2 regions of the Streptomyces sp. NPDC026377 genome follow, and region 2 is predicted to be linked to the other one. Evidence: riboswitches for the same ligand, from Rfam matches in the RefSeq annotation. Region 2 holds a riboswitch; the other holds the start of a gene.
The links. A riboswitch is a leader RNA that binds a small molecule or an ion and turns the genes downstream of it on or off. The one in region 2 is predicted to bind S-adenosylmethionine.

Region 1 (6,869 bases), on a different contig from region 2:
ACGAGTCGGGGTGAAACGGGCGTACTGCCGCAGCTGCGGCGGCAGTTCGGCGACGGTCAACCCGCCGAAGGCGTCCGAGACCAGCGCGACGACCCTGCGCCGCACCCCTTCGGGCAGCGGTCGGTCGAGCACCTCGGCGGGGCCGTCACCGGCCGCACCGGCCGGTTCGGCACCGCTTGCATGCTCCACGATCCGTCACCTCAACTGTCGTCCGTCACTCACCCGGGCGGCTCACTCGGAGCCGGCGCCCGGCCTGTCCACCAGCTCGATCCGGTCCACCGCGTTGCACCAGCGGCAGCGCACCGACTCGATGGTCTCACTGACCACCTCGCGTTCCTCGACCTTCGGCTCACCGGCGAGGTCCAGATGGACGTACTCGACGACCTTGGACGAGCGGGTGACGTCGAAGCGGGTCAGATTGCCGCAGAGGGTGCAGCGCCACCGGGTGGTGGCGGTGGGCAGGGGAACGCTCGTCATGTGGTGCCGTCCTCTTTCCGCTTCGCGGGGTCATTCGTGTCGAAGCCGTGATCCAGGATCTCGCGGTGCGCCGTCGAACTGCGGATGTACTGCCCGTAACCCTACGGCCTACCGGGTACCCCCCGGCACGGCGAGGCGGTCTGTACCGTTCGGTCCCGGTGCGCCATGCTCTGTCCATGATCAAGCCGAGCGCCGTCCGGGTGGCGGTGGTACGGGGTCCGACGGTCACCTACGCCGTGCTGGCGGCCTGCTGCCTGGTCTTCCTCGTCAGCCCCGTCTCGGGCCTCAACCCCTCGTACGGGACGGGGGACGCGCTGCTCGCCGCCCAGAGCGCGTATTTCGCCCGGTGGGGTGTCATCCCGAACGAACTCACGGCCGGTGACCCCGGCGCGCTCCTCACCCCCCTCACGGCGCTCTTCGTGCACGGCAACTGGCTGCACCTGCTGGGGAACATGCTCTTCCTCTACGTCTTCGGCGTGATGGCCGAGGAGCGCATGGGCAGGCTCGGCTTCGCGCTGTTCTACCTCGGCGCGGGCTACCTCGCCCTGCTCGGGTACGCGGTGGCGCACGCGGCGTCCGAGCAGACGCTGGTGGGGGCGTCGGGGGCGATCTCCGGTGTCCTGGGCGCCTTCCTCCACCTCTTTCCCCGCGCGCGGGTCACCAGCCTCTTCCCCTTCCTCTTCTTCCTGCCGCTGCGCTTCCCGGCGGCGCCGGTGCTGGTGTTCTGGTTCGTGCTCCAGTGGCTGGCCGTACGGGCGGCTCCGGCCGGTCCCGGAGTGGCCTACCTGGCCCATCTCGTCGGCTTCGGCCTGGGCTTTCTCTACGCCTGGGTCCGGTTCCGCGGGACGGCTAGAGTGAAACGACCGCAACGGCCGAAGCCGTCCGCGCCGGCCGCCACCGAGGGAGAGAACCAGCCGTGATCACCGCGATCGTGCTCATCAAGACCAGCGTGGACCGGATTCCCGAGATCGCGGAGTCGATCGCGTCGCTGGAGAACGTCAGCGAGGTGTACTCGGTGACCGGTACCTACGACTTGATCGCGCTGGTCCGGGTGGCCCGCCACGACGATCTCGCGGACATCATCCCCGGGCGGATCAGCAAGATTCCGGGCGTGGAGGTGACGGACACGCATGTGGCGTTCCGGACCTACTCCCAGCACGACCTGGAGGCGGCGTTCGCGATCGGCCTCGACGCGTAGCCCTTGAGCGGGCGGCAACCGGGTCTTGTGCCTCCGCCCATCTGTGGCCGCGGGTCGTGCTGGGCTGGTGCGCAGTTCCCCGCGCCCCCAGAGCGCCCCTTCGGGGCGCCCCGGGGATGCCGCGCAGCGGCATTTGATGGGCGCGGGGAACTGCGCGACCAGCCCACCACGGTCCACGGACGGAAAAGGGGGTGGGGCGCAGCCCCCGGAGGGGGCCGGGGCGCAGCCCCGGGGCGTCACTTCGCCGGGACGCAGCGGCCACCCTCCACCCGGTACCCCCACTTCGCCCCCTCCGCCACCAACTCCCGCACCGCCCCCACAAAGCGCTCCACATGCTCATCCGGCGTCCCGGCCCCGAAGCTCACCCGGATCGCGTTCAGCGACCGCTCCCCCGGCTCCCCCTCCGGCGCCCCGCACTCCCCCTGCTCCTGCGGCTGCCCGCCCAGCAGCGTCCGCACCAGCGGGTGCGCGCAGAACAGACCGTCCCGCACCCCGATCCCGTACTCCGCCGACAGCGCCGCCGCGAAGTGCGAGCTGTTCCAGCCGTCCACGACGAACGAGATCACCCCGACCCTCGGCGCGTCGTCGCCGAAGAGGGACAGCACCCGAACCTCCGGAACCGCCGCCAGCCCCTCGCGCACCTTCGCGATCAGGTGCCGCTCCCGCTCCACCAGGGCGTCGAAACCCGCCTCGGTCAGCGCCTTGCAGGCGGACGCGATGGCGTACACGCCGATCACGTTCGGCGAACCGGCCTCGTGGCGGGCGGCCGTGGTGTGCCACTCGACGTCCACCCCGCCGTCCGCGCGCCGCGCGACCGTACGGGACGCCCCGCCCCCGGCGAGGTACGGCTCGGACTCCTGGAACCAGTCCGCGCGCCCGGCGAGCACCCCCGCTCCGAACGGCGCGTACAGCTTGTGCCCGGAGAAGGCGATCCAGTCGACGTCCGACTCCCGTACGGAGACGGGGTGGTGCGGCGCCAGCTGCGCCGCGTCGAGCACGACCCGCGCCCCGTGCGCGTGCGCCGCCGCCGTCAGCTCCCGCACCGGCCAGAGCTCCCCGGTGACGTTGGAGGCACCGGTGACGCAGACGAGGGCCGGACCGTAGGGGTCGCGGTCGGCCAGCGCCCGCTCCAGCGTCGCCACCGCCTGCTCGGGCGTACGCGGCGCGTCGAGGTAGGTCACCCGGGCGTCCCGCCACGGCAGCAGCGACGCGTGGTGCTCGGTCTCGAAGACGAAGACCTCGCAGTCGGCCGGGAGCACCCGGGCCAGCAGGTTCAGCGAGTCCGTCGTCGAACGGGTGAAGACGACCTGGTCGCCGGGGCGGCAGTCGAGGAACTCGGCCACCGTCTCCCGGCTCTTCTCGAACAGGTCGGTGGAGAGCTGCGAGAGGTAGCCGGCGCCCCGGTGCACGCTGCCGTAGTAGGGCGCGTAGGCGGCCACGTCGTCCCACACCCGCTGGAGGGCGGGGGCGCTCGCCGCGTAGTCGAGGGCCGCGTACGTCACTTCGCCGCCGGTGACCAGCGGCACGGTGACGTCCCGGCCGAGCACCGGCAGCGGCGCCGCGCAGCAGGGCTCCTCGGACGGGGCCGGGGACGGGGCGACAGCGGAGGAGGTGGGGGTGAGGGCGGACGTGGACGCGTATGCGGACATGGCGGTATCTCCCGGCGGGACAAGGCGAATCGGCTGTGGAACCCCCGGGGCGCGGCGGACCGGCCGACGGCGCCGGACGCACGGGGGGTGACCTCGACGTACGCGGAGAAGGCGTACGGAGATGTACAGAAGAAGGGGCCGAAGGCCCTATCGCATTCGCTTGCTCACGAGACTGCTCCCTCGAGGACCAGGACCCCAGGGGCGCGCCACCCGGAGAACGGGTGCGCAGGGGTCCGCGCTTGCCGCCGACCTCGCTGCCTGCGGCCTGGTCTTCACCCGGGGCACCCCGCCACGGACGGAGGGTTGCCGGACAGCGGGCCGGGGCCGTAGTCGCTGTCACTCATGACCTTGGAAAGCATCCTGCCATACGTTCGCGTACGCGCAAGGCGCGGTCCGGCATCCGGACCGCGCCTCACGTCACACGCGGGAGGGGGCTAGGCGTTGCTGGCGGCCACCCACCGCTCCAGGGCCCGTCTCGCCGATCCGGAGTCCACCGACTCGGCCGCCCGGGCGATCCCGTCCCGGATCTGCTCGACCAGGCCGCCCGGCCCCGGGTCCAGCGCGACGAGCGCCGCCGCCGAGTTGAGCAGCACCGCGTCCCGTACCGGCCCGGTCTCCCCGGCCAGCAGCCGCCGGGCGACGTCCGCGTTGTACGAGGCGTCGGCCCCGCGCAGCGCCTGGACCGGCACCAGGTCGATGCCCGCGTCCCTGGGGTCGAACGCCTCCTCGCGCACGGCCCCGTCCCGTACCACCCAGACCCGGGAGGTCGCGGTGGTCGTCAGCTCGTCCATGCCGTCGTCGCCCCGGAACACCAGCGCGGAGGAGCCGCGTTCGGCGAGCACCCCGGCCACGATCGGCGCCATCCGCGCGTCCGCGACCCCGGTGGCCTGGGCCTTCACCCGGGCGGGGTTGGTGAGCGGGCCGAGGAAGTTGAAGGTGGTGCGGATGCCGAGCTCGCGGCGGGCGGCGGCGACGTACCGCAGGGCGGGGTGGAACTTGACCGCGAAGCAGAAGGTGACGCCCGCCTCCTCGGCGACCTGGACCACCTGGCGGGGCGTGAGGTCGAGGTTGACGCCGAGCTTCTCCAGGACGTCGGAGGCGCCGCTGGCGGAGGAGGCGGCCCGGTTGCCGTGCTTGACGACCTTGGCTCCGGTGCCCGCGACCACGATGGCGGACATGGTGGAGATGTTGACGGTCTTGGCGCCGTCGCCGCCGGTGCCGACGATGTCGACGGTCCGACCGGGCACCTCGATCAGATTGGCGTGCTCGTACATCGCGCGGACCATGCCGGTGATCTCGGCGACCGTCTCGCCCTTGGCCCGCAGGGCCACCGCGAAACCGGCGATCTGCGCGTCGGTCGCCTCGCCGCGCATGATCGAGTCCATCGCCCAGGCGGTCGCCTCGGCGCTCTGGTCGGTGCCGCTGAGCAGGGCTTCCAGTACGCCCGGCCAGGAGTAGGCCGCCACGCTGTCGCCGCCTGCCGGGGTCACAACGTTCATGGTCCACTCCTGGGTCCACCGACGGATGGGGAATGGGAACACCCTATCCAGCCCCGGGGACGGCGAAGGGCCCCGTCCATCGCGTGGACGGGGCCCCGTGCTGTGTGGCGTACAGCGGTGCGCTGGGAGGGGATCAGTGGTGGCCGTGGCCGCTGGTGATCTCCTCGTACTCCTCGGCGGTCGGCTTGGCGATCTGGCTCTGCTCGCCGAAGTAACCCTTGTGGAGCTTGACGCGCAGCTTCTCCATACGGGAGACCTTGCGCTTGACACCGTTCTCGTCGACGGCGGCCGGCAGCTCGGCCGGACGGGTCTGCTCGTGTGCGGTGAGCTTGTAGAGCTGGCCCGCGTCGAGCGGCTCGTGGACCTCGACGAACTCACCGTGCGGCAGCCGCTTGATGATGCCGGTCTCGCGACCGTGCAGCACCTTCTCGGCGTCCCGGCGCTGCAGGCCCAGGCAGATCCGCTTGGTGACGATGAACGCGACGACCGGGCCGACGAAGAACGCGATCCGGACGAACCAGGTGATGGCGTTGAGCGACAGGTTGAAGTTGGTCGCCCACAGGTCGTTGCCACCACCGACCAGCATCACCATGTACGCGGTCACCCACGCCACACCGATACCGGTGCGGACGGGAGCGTTGCGCGGACGGTCGGCGATGTGGTGCTCGCGGGTGTCCTTGGTGATCCAGGCCTCGATGAACGGGTAGGCCGCGATCGCGAAGAGCACCAGCGGGAAGATCACCAGCGGGATGAACACACCGAGGACCAGCGTGTGGCCCCACAGGTTGATCTCCCAGCCCGGCATCACTCGGATGAGGCCTTCGGCGAAGCCCATGTACCAGTCGGGCTGGGCGCCGGTCGACACCTGGTCCGGGCGGTAGGGGCCGATCTCCCAGATCGGGTTGATCGAGGCGATCGCGGCGATGACCGCGATGACACCGAACACCAGGAAGAAGAAGCCGCCGGCCTTGGCCGTGTAGACGGGCAGCAGCGGCGCGCCCACGACGTTCTTGTTGGTGCGGCCGGGGCCCGCGAACTGGGTGTGCTTGTGGTAGAAGACCAGGATCAGGTGAGTGATCATCAGGCCGAGCATGATGCCGGGCAGCAGCAGGATGTGGACCGAGTAGAACCGGGCCACGAAGTCGCCGCCGGGGAACTCGCCGCCGTAGATGAAGAACGACAGGTACGTGCCGACGACCGGCACGCCCAGGATGGCGCCCTCCATGAACCGGACGCCGGTGCCCGAGAGCAGGTCGTCCGGGAGCGAGTAGCCGGTGAAGCCGGTGAACATGCCGCAGAAGAACAGCAGGAAGCCGAAGAGCCAGTTGACCTCGCGCGGCTTGCGGAACGCGCCCGTGAAGAAGACGCGCATCATGTGCACGAACATGCCGGCGAGGAAGATCAGCGCCGCCCAGTGGTGGATCTGCCGGATCAGCAGACCACCGCGCACATCGAAGCTGATGTGCATGGTCGAGTTGAACGCCTCGGACATCTGTACGCCCTGGAGCGGAACGTAGGAGCCGTCGTAGACGACCTCGTTCATGCTCGGGTGGAAGAACAGTGTCAGGTACACACCCGTGAGGATGATGATGATGAACGTGTACATGCAGATCTCGCCGAGCATGAAGGACCAGTGGTCCGGAAAGATCTTGCGCATGTTGGTCTTGGCCAGGGTGTAGATCCCCAGCCGGCCGTCGGCCCAGTCGGCGAACTTCTCGCCGTTGCCGGCCTCGCGGCGCTCGTCGGTCGTGGTGGTGCTCATCCGCGCTCCCAGAAGGCAGGACCGACGGGCTCTTCGAAGTCGCCGAGCGCTTCGAGGTAACCCTCGCTGTTCACGCCGATGCGCAGCTGCGGCAGAGCGTGACCGGCCGGGCCGAAGATGACGCGGGCCCCGTCGGAGAGGTCGAAGGTGGACTGGTGGCACGGGCAGAGCACGTGGTGGGTCTGCTGCTCGTACAGGCTGATCGGGCAACCGACGTGGGTGCAGATCTTCGAGAACGCCACGATGCCCTGGTGCGACCACTCCAGCTCGCGCTTGTCCTTGAT
Region 2 (6,869 bases):
CGGGAACCTGATGGTGGACGTCCGCGCCTCCAACGAGAAGCTGCGCGCCCGCTCCCACCGCATCGTCGCCCTGGCCACGCAGGCGCCCGACGACCGGATCGAGGCGGCCCTGAAGGCGGCGGACGGCGAGGTGAAGACGGCGATCCTGATGCTGCTCGCGGACCTGGACGCGGCGGCGGCGACCCGGCGCCTGGCCGAGACCCGGGGCCGGCTGCGGGCCGCTCTGCCGTAGCGGGCCGCCGGTCGCCGCCGCCGGCCGGCCGGTTGTCCGCCGGTATCCGCGAACGCCGAAGGGCGGCACCCCCAGTGGGGTGCCGCCCTCCGTACGCAATCGGGCCTGCCGATCCTCCAGGGAGGATCAGAAGTCCATGTCACCGCCCGGCATGCCGCCCGGAGCGCCGCCCGCGGCGGCCTTCTCCGGCTTGTCGGCGATGACGGCCTCGGTGGTGAGGAACAGCGCGGCGATCGACGCGGCGTTCTGCAGCGCGGAGCGCGTGACCTTCGCCGGGTCGATGATGCCCTCGGCGATCATGTCCACGTACTCACCGGTCGCGGCGTTCAGACCGTGGCCGACGGGCAGGTTGCGGACCTTCTCGACGATGACGCCACCCTCGAGACCACCGTTGACGGCGATCTGCTTCAGCGGGGCCTCCAGGGCGAGCTTCACGGCGTTGGCGCCGGTCAGCTCGTCACCCGACAGGTCCAGCTTCTCGAAGACCGAGGAGGCCTGGAGCAGGGCCACGCCACCGCCCGCGACGATGCCCTCCTCGACGGCCGCCTTGGCGTTGCGCACGGCGTCCTCGATGCGGTGCTTGCGCTCCTTGAGCTCCACCTCGGTGGCGGCGCCGGCCTTGATGACGGCCACGCCGCCGGCCAGCTTCGCCAGACGCTCCTGGAGCTTCTCGCGGTCGTAGTCCGAGTCCGAGTTCTCGATCTCGGCGCGGATCTGGTTCACGCGACCGGCGACCTGCTCGCTGTCACCGGCACCGTCGACGATGGTGGTCTCGTCCTTGGTGATGACGACCTTGCGGGCGCGGCCGAGCAGGTCGAGGCCCGCGTTCTCCAGCTTGAGGCCGACCTCCTCGGAGATGACCGTGCCGCCGGTGAGGATGGCGATGTCGTTGAGCATGGCCTTGCGGCGGTCGCCGAAGCCCGGGGCCTTGACGGCGACGGACTTGAAGGTGCCGCGGATCTTGTTCACGACCAGGGTCGACAGGGCCTCGCCCTCGACGTCCTCGGCGATGATCAGGAGCGGCTTGCCCGACTGCATGACCTTCTCGAGGAGCGGCAGCAGGTCCTTGACCGAGCCGATCTTCGAGTTGACGATCAGGATGTACGGGTCGTCGAGCGCGGCTTCCATGCGCTCCATGTCGGTCGCGAAGTACGCCGAGATGTAGCCCTTGTCGAAGCGCATGCCCTCGGTGAGCTCGAGCTCCAGACCGAAGGTCTGGGACTCCTCGACCGTGATGACGCCTTCCTTGCCGACCTTGTCCATCGCCTCGGCGATGAGCTCGCCGATCTGGGTGTCGGCGGCGGAGATGGAGGCCGTCGAAGCGATCTGCTCCTTGGTCTCGACATCCTTGGCCTGCTCCAGGAGCGCACCGGAGACGGCCTCGACGGCCTTCTCGATGCCGCGCTTCAGGGCCATCGGGTTGGCACCCGCGGCCACGTTGCGCAGACCCTCGCGCACGAGCGCCTGGGCGAGGACGGTCGCGGTGGTCGTACCGTCACCGGCGACGTCGTCCGTCTTCTTGGCGACTTCCTTGACCAGCTCGGCGCCGATCTTCTCGTACGGGTCCTCGAGCTCGATCTCCTTGGCGATGGAAACACCATCGTTGGTGATCGTGGGGGCGCCCCACTTCTTCTCGAGGACGACGTTGCGGCCCTTGGGGCCAAGGGTGACCTTGACGGCGTCGGCGAGCTGGTTCATCCCGCGCTCGAGACCGCGCCGTGCCTCCTCGTCGAACGCGATGATCTTGGCCATGTGAAGTGGTCCTCCCGGACAGGGGTGGCGTTCTTCGTGGACCGCGCCGGTGCCCGCGACGGACGGCTCGCGACCCTTGTGGTTCCTTGCCCCACCCGGTCCGCGGGCCTCACTGACCCGATCCAAGTTCTGTCACTCTCACTCGGAGAGTGCTAACGCCAATGATTAGCACTCGACCCCGGAGAGTGCAAGGCCGTCCCACCCTCGCGGCCCGGTCCCGGACACCCGGGCGCCGGGGGCCGGGCCACCGGCCGGGCCCGGACGCACACGTGGGGCCCGCATCCATTTACAGAGGATGCGGGCCCCACGGGCCTGTGTGCGTCGGTGGCCGATCGCGCCGAGATCAGACGGCGAGCTTGACCATGTCCGCCTGCGGACCCTTCTGGCCCTGCGAGATCTCGAACTCGACTCGCTGACCTTCTTCAAGGGTGCGGTACCCGTCCATCTGGATCGCGCTGTAGTGGACGAAAACATCCGCACCACCGTCGACCGCGATGAAGCCGTACCCCTTCTCCGCGTTGAACCACTTGACGGTGCCCTGAGCCATGCCTAACTCCCCTATTACTGGCCCTTGCACGGGACCGCACTTCGCGGACCCGGGTCAGATCTCCACCCTCCGACAGGAGAGGGTGTGCGCCGGAACGCGTCGACCGCGGCTGAATGTATCTGCCCAACTGCCCTCTGCAACAGGTCAGTCGGACGAGAATTCCGGGCACGGACCGGGAGCGGAATGCCGCCTATTCCAGCATTACGGGGCAAGTCGGGCCGGGCAAAGCGCACTTAGGGAGCAATATGCTCGAACACTTTGACTGCATCTCGACGGCCGTTCGTCGCGTTCTCATATGCGCGTGGCATGCGCGGCGACGGGGACTTCCCCACTGTACCGCGCTGAACCACACTGAATTGCCCCCTCCGCTTAGCTTGCGGAGGGGGCAATTCAGGTAACGCCGAGTAGCTCAGCAGCCGCCCGCCACGGCGGGAATGATCGAGACCCCGGCGCCGTCCGGCGTGGCCGTCTCGAGCCCCTGCTCGAAGCGGACGTCGTCGTCGTTGACGTACACGTTGACGAACCGGCGCAGCTTGCCCTGGTCGTCCAGGACCCGGGCGGCGATCCCCGCGTGGTTCTTCTCCAGGTCGGCGATGACCTCGGCGAGGGTGGCACCCTCGGCCGCGACCTCGGCCTTGCCGCCGGTGTACGTACGGAGGATGGTGGGGATGCGGACGTTGACGCTCATGGGGCTTCCTGCCTTCCGTCTGGGAGCTGGGTGGAGTCAGCCGGCCAGGCCGGCGTCGCGGAACGCGTCCAGGCTCGGGCGGATGGTCGCGGACGGGCCGGTGGTCGGCGCCACCGCGTCCAGGGTCTTGAGGCCGTCACCCGTGTTGAGGACGACAGTAGTCAGAGCCGGGTCCAGAAGCCCGCCCTCGATGAGCTTGCGGGTGACACCGACCGTCACGCCGCCCGCCGTCTCGGCGAAGATGCCCTCGGTCCGGGCGAGCAGCTTGATCGCTTCCACGACCTGCTCGTCGTTGACGTCCTCCACCGCGCCGCCGGTGCGCCGGGCGATGTCCAGGACGTACGGGCCGTCCGCCGGGTTGCCGATGGCGAGGGACTTGGCGATGGTGTCCGGCTTCTGCGGGCGGACCACGTCGTGGCCCGCCTTGAAGGCGGTGGACACCGGCGAGCAGCCCTCGGCCTGGGCGCCGAAGATCTTGTACGGCCGGTCCTCCACGAGTCCCAGCCGGATCAGCTCCTGGAGCCCCTTGTCGATCTTCGTGAGCTGGGAGCCGGAGGCGATCGGCACGACGATCTGGTCGGGCAGCCGCCAGCCGAGCTGCTCGCAGATCTCGTACGCCAGCGTCTTGGAGCCCTCGCCGTAGTACGGGCGCAGGTTCACGTTGACGAAGCCCCAGCCCTCGCCGAGCGGGTCGCCGATGAGCTCCGAGCAGAAGCGGTTGACGTCGTCGTAGGTGCCCTCGATGCCGACCAGCTCACCGCCGTACACGGCGGCCATGACGACCTTGCCCTGCTCCAGGTCGTGCGGGATGAAGACGCACGAGCGCAGGCCCGCCCGGGCGGCGGCGGCACCGACCGCGCCCGCCAGGTTGCCGGTGGAGGAGCAGGAGAGCGTGGTGAAGCCGAAGGCGCGGGCGGCCTCTACGGCGATGGCGACGACGCGGTCCTTGAAGGAGTGCGTCGGGTTGCCGGAGTCGTCCTTGACGTAGAGACCGCCGGTGACGCCCAGCTCGCGGGCGAGGTTGTCGGCCTTGACGAGCTTGGTGAATCCGGGATTCAGGTTGGGCTTTTCAGCCACATTGGCCGGAACGGGCAGCAGCGGCGCATAGCGCCAGATGTTGTCGGGGCCCGCTTCGATCCGCTTGCGAAGCGCTTCGGGATCACCGGCCGGAAGGTCGTACGCGACTTCGAGCGGCCCGAAACACAGGGCGCAGGCGAAGATCGGGCCGAGGTCGAACCGCTCGCCGCATTCCCGGCAGGAAAGCGCGACGGCGGGACCGAGATCCACGGAGGTGGCGGCGTTTGCGGTGGCAGCGGTGGTGGTGGCAGCTACGTCGGCGGTGTGCACAGCCATGATGGCGAGGCCCTTTCTCCTCATCTTCCCCATGGCGCATTTCGCCATGAGACGGAATTGGCACCTTCCCCACCGTGACCTCGCGGTCGGCAGGAGGGTTGCCGGGACTTCAACGGGCCGTTCCCTCAGTCCCTCTGGATGAGCGCTGTGGCACCGGGTCCAGGGACCCGGGCATTTGTCCGCGCGGCGACCCCGACATGCGAGGGCCGTCCGCGTTGTTCAAGACTGTAACCGAAGGCCCGGACGCTTGAGATAGTCGTCCGAACCGCGAGATGGATCACACGCGGCACCCGCGCCGCCGCTCGCACCGTCACTCACAGAGGGGTCACCGATCGTGCTGGAAGAGGTGGAACGCTGGCTGAGCAGGCGTTCCTGGTCGGCGGCCGACCGCCCGCTGGACGCGATCACGGCCGCCAAGCGCCGCACGGGCACCACGGTCAGCGTGGTCCTGCCGGCGCTGGACGAGGAGGCCACGGTCGGGCAGATCGTGACCGCGATCCGCCGCGAGCTGATGACCGCCGCCGTGCCGCTGGTGGACGAGCTGGTGGTGGTCGACTCCGGCTCCACCGACCGCACGGCCGAGGTCGCGTCCGCCGCGGGCGCCCGGGTGGTGCGCCGGGACGCGATCCTGCCCCGGATACCGGCGCTGCCCGGCAAGGGCGAGGTCCTGTGGCGCTCCCTGCTGGTCACCACGGGTGACATCGTCTGCTTCATCGACGCGGACCTGCGGGACTTCGACCCCGGCTTCGTCTCGGGAATCGTCGGCCCGCTCCTGACCGATCCGGACGTGGACCTCGTCAAGGCGATGTACGACCGGCCGTTCGGCGACTCCCCAGGTCAAGGCGGTCGCGTCACCGAACTGGTGGCCCGGCCGCTGCTCAATCTGCACTGGCCGCAGCTGGCCGGTTTCGTCCAGCCGCTGGGCGGCGAGTACGCGGCCCGGCGCTCCCTCCTGGAGCGGCTGCCGTTCCCCGTCGGTTACGGAGTGGAGCTGGGTCTGCTCGTCGACGCGCTGCACACCGTGGGGCTCGACGCGCTGGCGCAGGTCGACGTGGGTGTGCGCAAACACCGCCACCAGGACGGCCAGGCGCTCGGCCGGATGGCCGCGGCGATCTACCGCACGGCCCAACTGCGCCTCTCCCGGGCCCACTTGGTCCGCCCCTCGCTGACCCAGTTCGAGCGCGCCGAGGAGGGCTTCGTCCCGCGCACCTACGCGGTGGACACCGAGGAACGGCCGCCCATGCGCGAGATCTCGGAGTACGCGGTGCATCGCGCGGCGTGAACGGGGGACGGCGTGAGCGGGGACCGGTACGAGCGGGACGGCGTGAGCGGGGCGCGCCCTGAAAGGGGCCTGTGACGCTGTTCGCACGTTTGAGGCATTCCGCTTCGGGCTAGGTTCGTCTCCATGGTCCCCGCGCGTGCTGCCCAGATCCTCGTCGCGTCCAACCGCGGCCCGGTCTCGTACACCCTCGACCCCGACGGAACCCTCACACCCCGCCGCGGCGGCGGCGGCCTGGTCTCGGGCCTCTCCGCCATCGGCGCCGAGGCGGACACCCTGTGGGTGTGCTCCGCGCTCGGCGACGGCGACCGGGAGGCCGTGCGGCGCGGGGTGGGCGAGCCGGGCGTACGGATGCTGGACATCGACGCCGCCGTCCACACCGACGCCTACAACGGCATCGCCAACTCGGTGCTGTGGTTCGTCCACCACATGCTCTACCAGACACCGCTGGAACCGGCCTTCGACGCCGAGTTCCGGCGCCAGTGGGCCGCGTACGAGACGTACAACGGGGCCTTCGCTCAGGCGCTTGCGGACGAGGCTGCGGACGGGGCGGCCGTGGTCGTCCAGGACTACCACCTGGCCCTGGTCCCCGGCATGCTCCGCGAACTCCGCCCAGACCTGCGCATCGGCCACTTCTCGCACACCCCCTGGGCGCCCCCCGAGTACTTCCGGATGCTCCCGGACGACGTGGCCGAGCAGCTCCTGAAGGGGATGCTCGGCGCGGACCGGCTCGGCTTCCTCACCCACCGCTGGGCCGACGCGTTCACCCGCTGCTGCGCGGACGTCGTCGGCGGTACGGGCGACACCCGGATCGGGGTGCACGGGCTCGGCGCGGACGCGGAGTTCCTGCGGCGCCGCTCGCACGAGAGCGACGTCGAGGAGCGGATGGCCGCGCTGCGGGAGGAGATCGGCGCGGGCCGCCGCGCGATCGTGCGGGTGGACCGCACGGAGCTGTCGAAGAACATCGTGCGGGGCATGCTGGCGTACCGCGAGCTCCTGGAGGAGCACCCCGAGTGGC

Region 1: another riboswitch for S-adenosylmethionine. It lies ahead of ACZ4MU_RS11870 (aminotransferase class V-fold PLP-dependent enzyme); the one in region 2 lies ahead of thrC (threonine synthase).

Annotation. Positions count from the first base shown of each region.
Region 1 covers NZ_JBVHPV010000004.1:347,584-354,452, forward strand. The annotation lists gene ACZ4MU_RS11850 (NYN domain-containing protein) at 1-189, opposite strand, end outside; gene ACZ4MU_RS11855 (hypothetical protein) at 232-477, opposite strand; gene ACZ4MU_RS11860 (rhomboid family intramembrane serine protease) at 654-1,397, shown strand; gene ACZ4MU_RS11865 (Lrp/AsnC family transcriptional regulator) at 1,394-1,675, shown strand; gene ACZ4MU_RS11870 (aminotransferase class V-fold PLP-dependent enzyme) at 1,912-3,324, opposite strand; SAM riboswitch class IV at 3,555-3,672, opposite strand; gene trpD (anthranilate phosphoribosyltransferase) at 3,759-4,823, opposite strand; gene qcrB (cytochrome bc1 complex cytochrome b subunit) at 4,957-6,585, opposite strand; gene qcrA (cytochrome bc1 complex Rieske iron-sulfur subunit) at 6,582-6,869, opposite strand, start outside.
Region 2 covers NZ_JBVHPV010000001.1:427,006-433,874, forward strand. The annotation lists gene murQ (N-acetylmuramic acid 6-phosphate etherase) at 1-232, shown strand, start outside; gene groL (chaperonin GroEL) at 359-1,984, opposite strand; gene ACZ4MU_RS01760 (cold-shock protein) at 2,328-2,531, opposite strand; gene ACZ4MU_RS01765 (MoaD/ThiS family protein) at 2,941-3,219, opposite strand; gene thrC (threonine synthase) at 3,256-4,596, opposite strand; SAM riboswitch class I at 4,590-4,717, opposite strand; gene ACZ4MU_RS01775 (glucosyl-3-phosphoglycerate synthase) at 4,907-5,854, shown strand; gene ACZ4MU_RS01780 (alpha,alpha-trehalose-phosphate synthase (UDP-forming)) at 5,978-6,869, shown strand, end outside.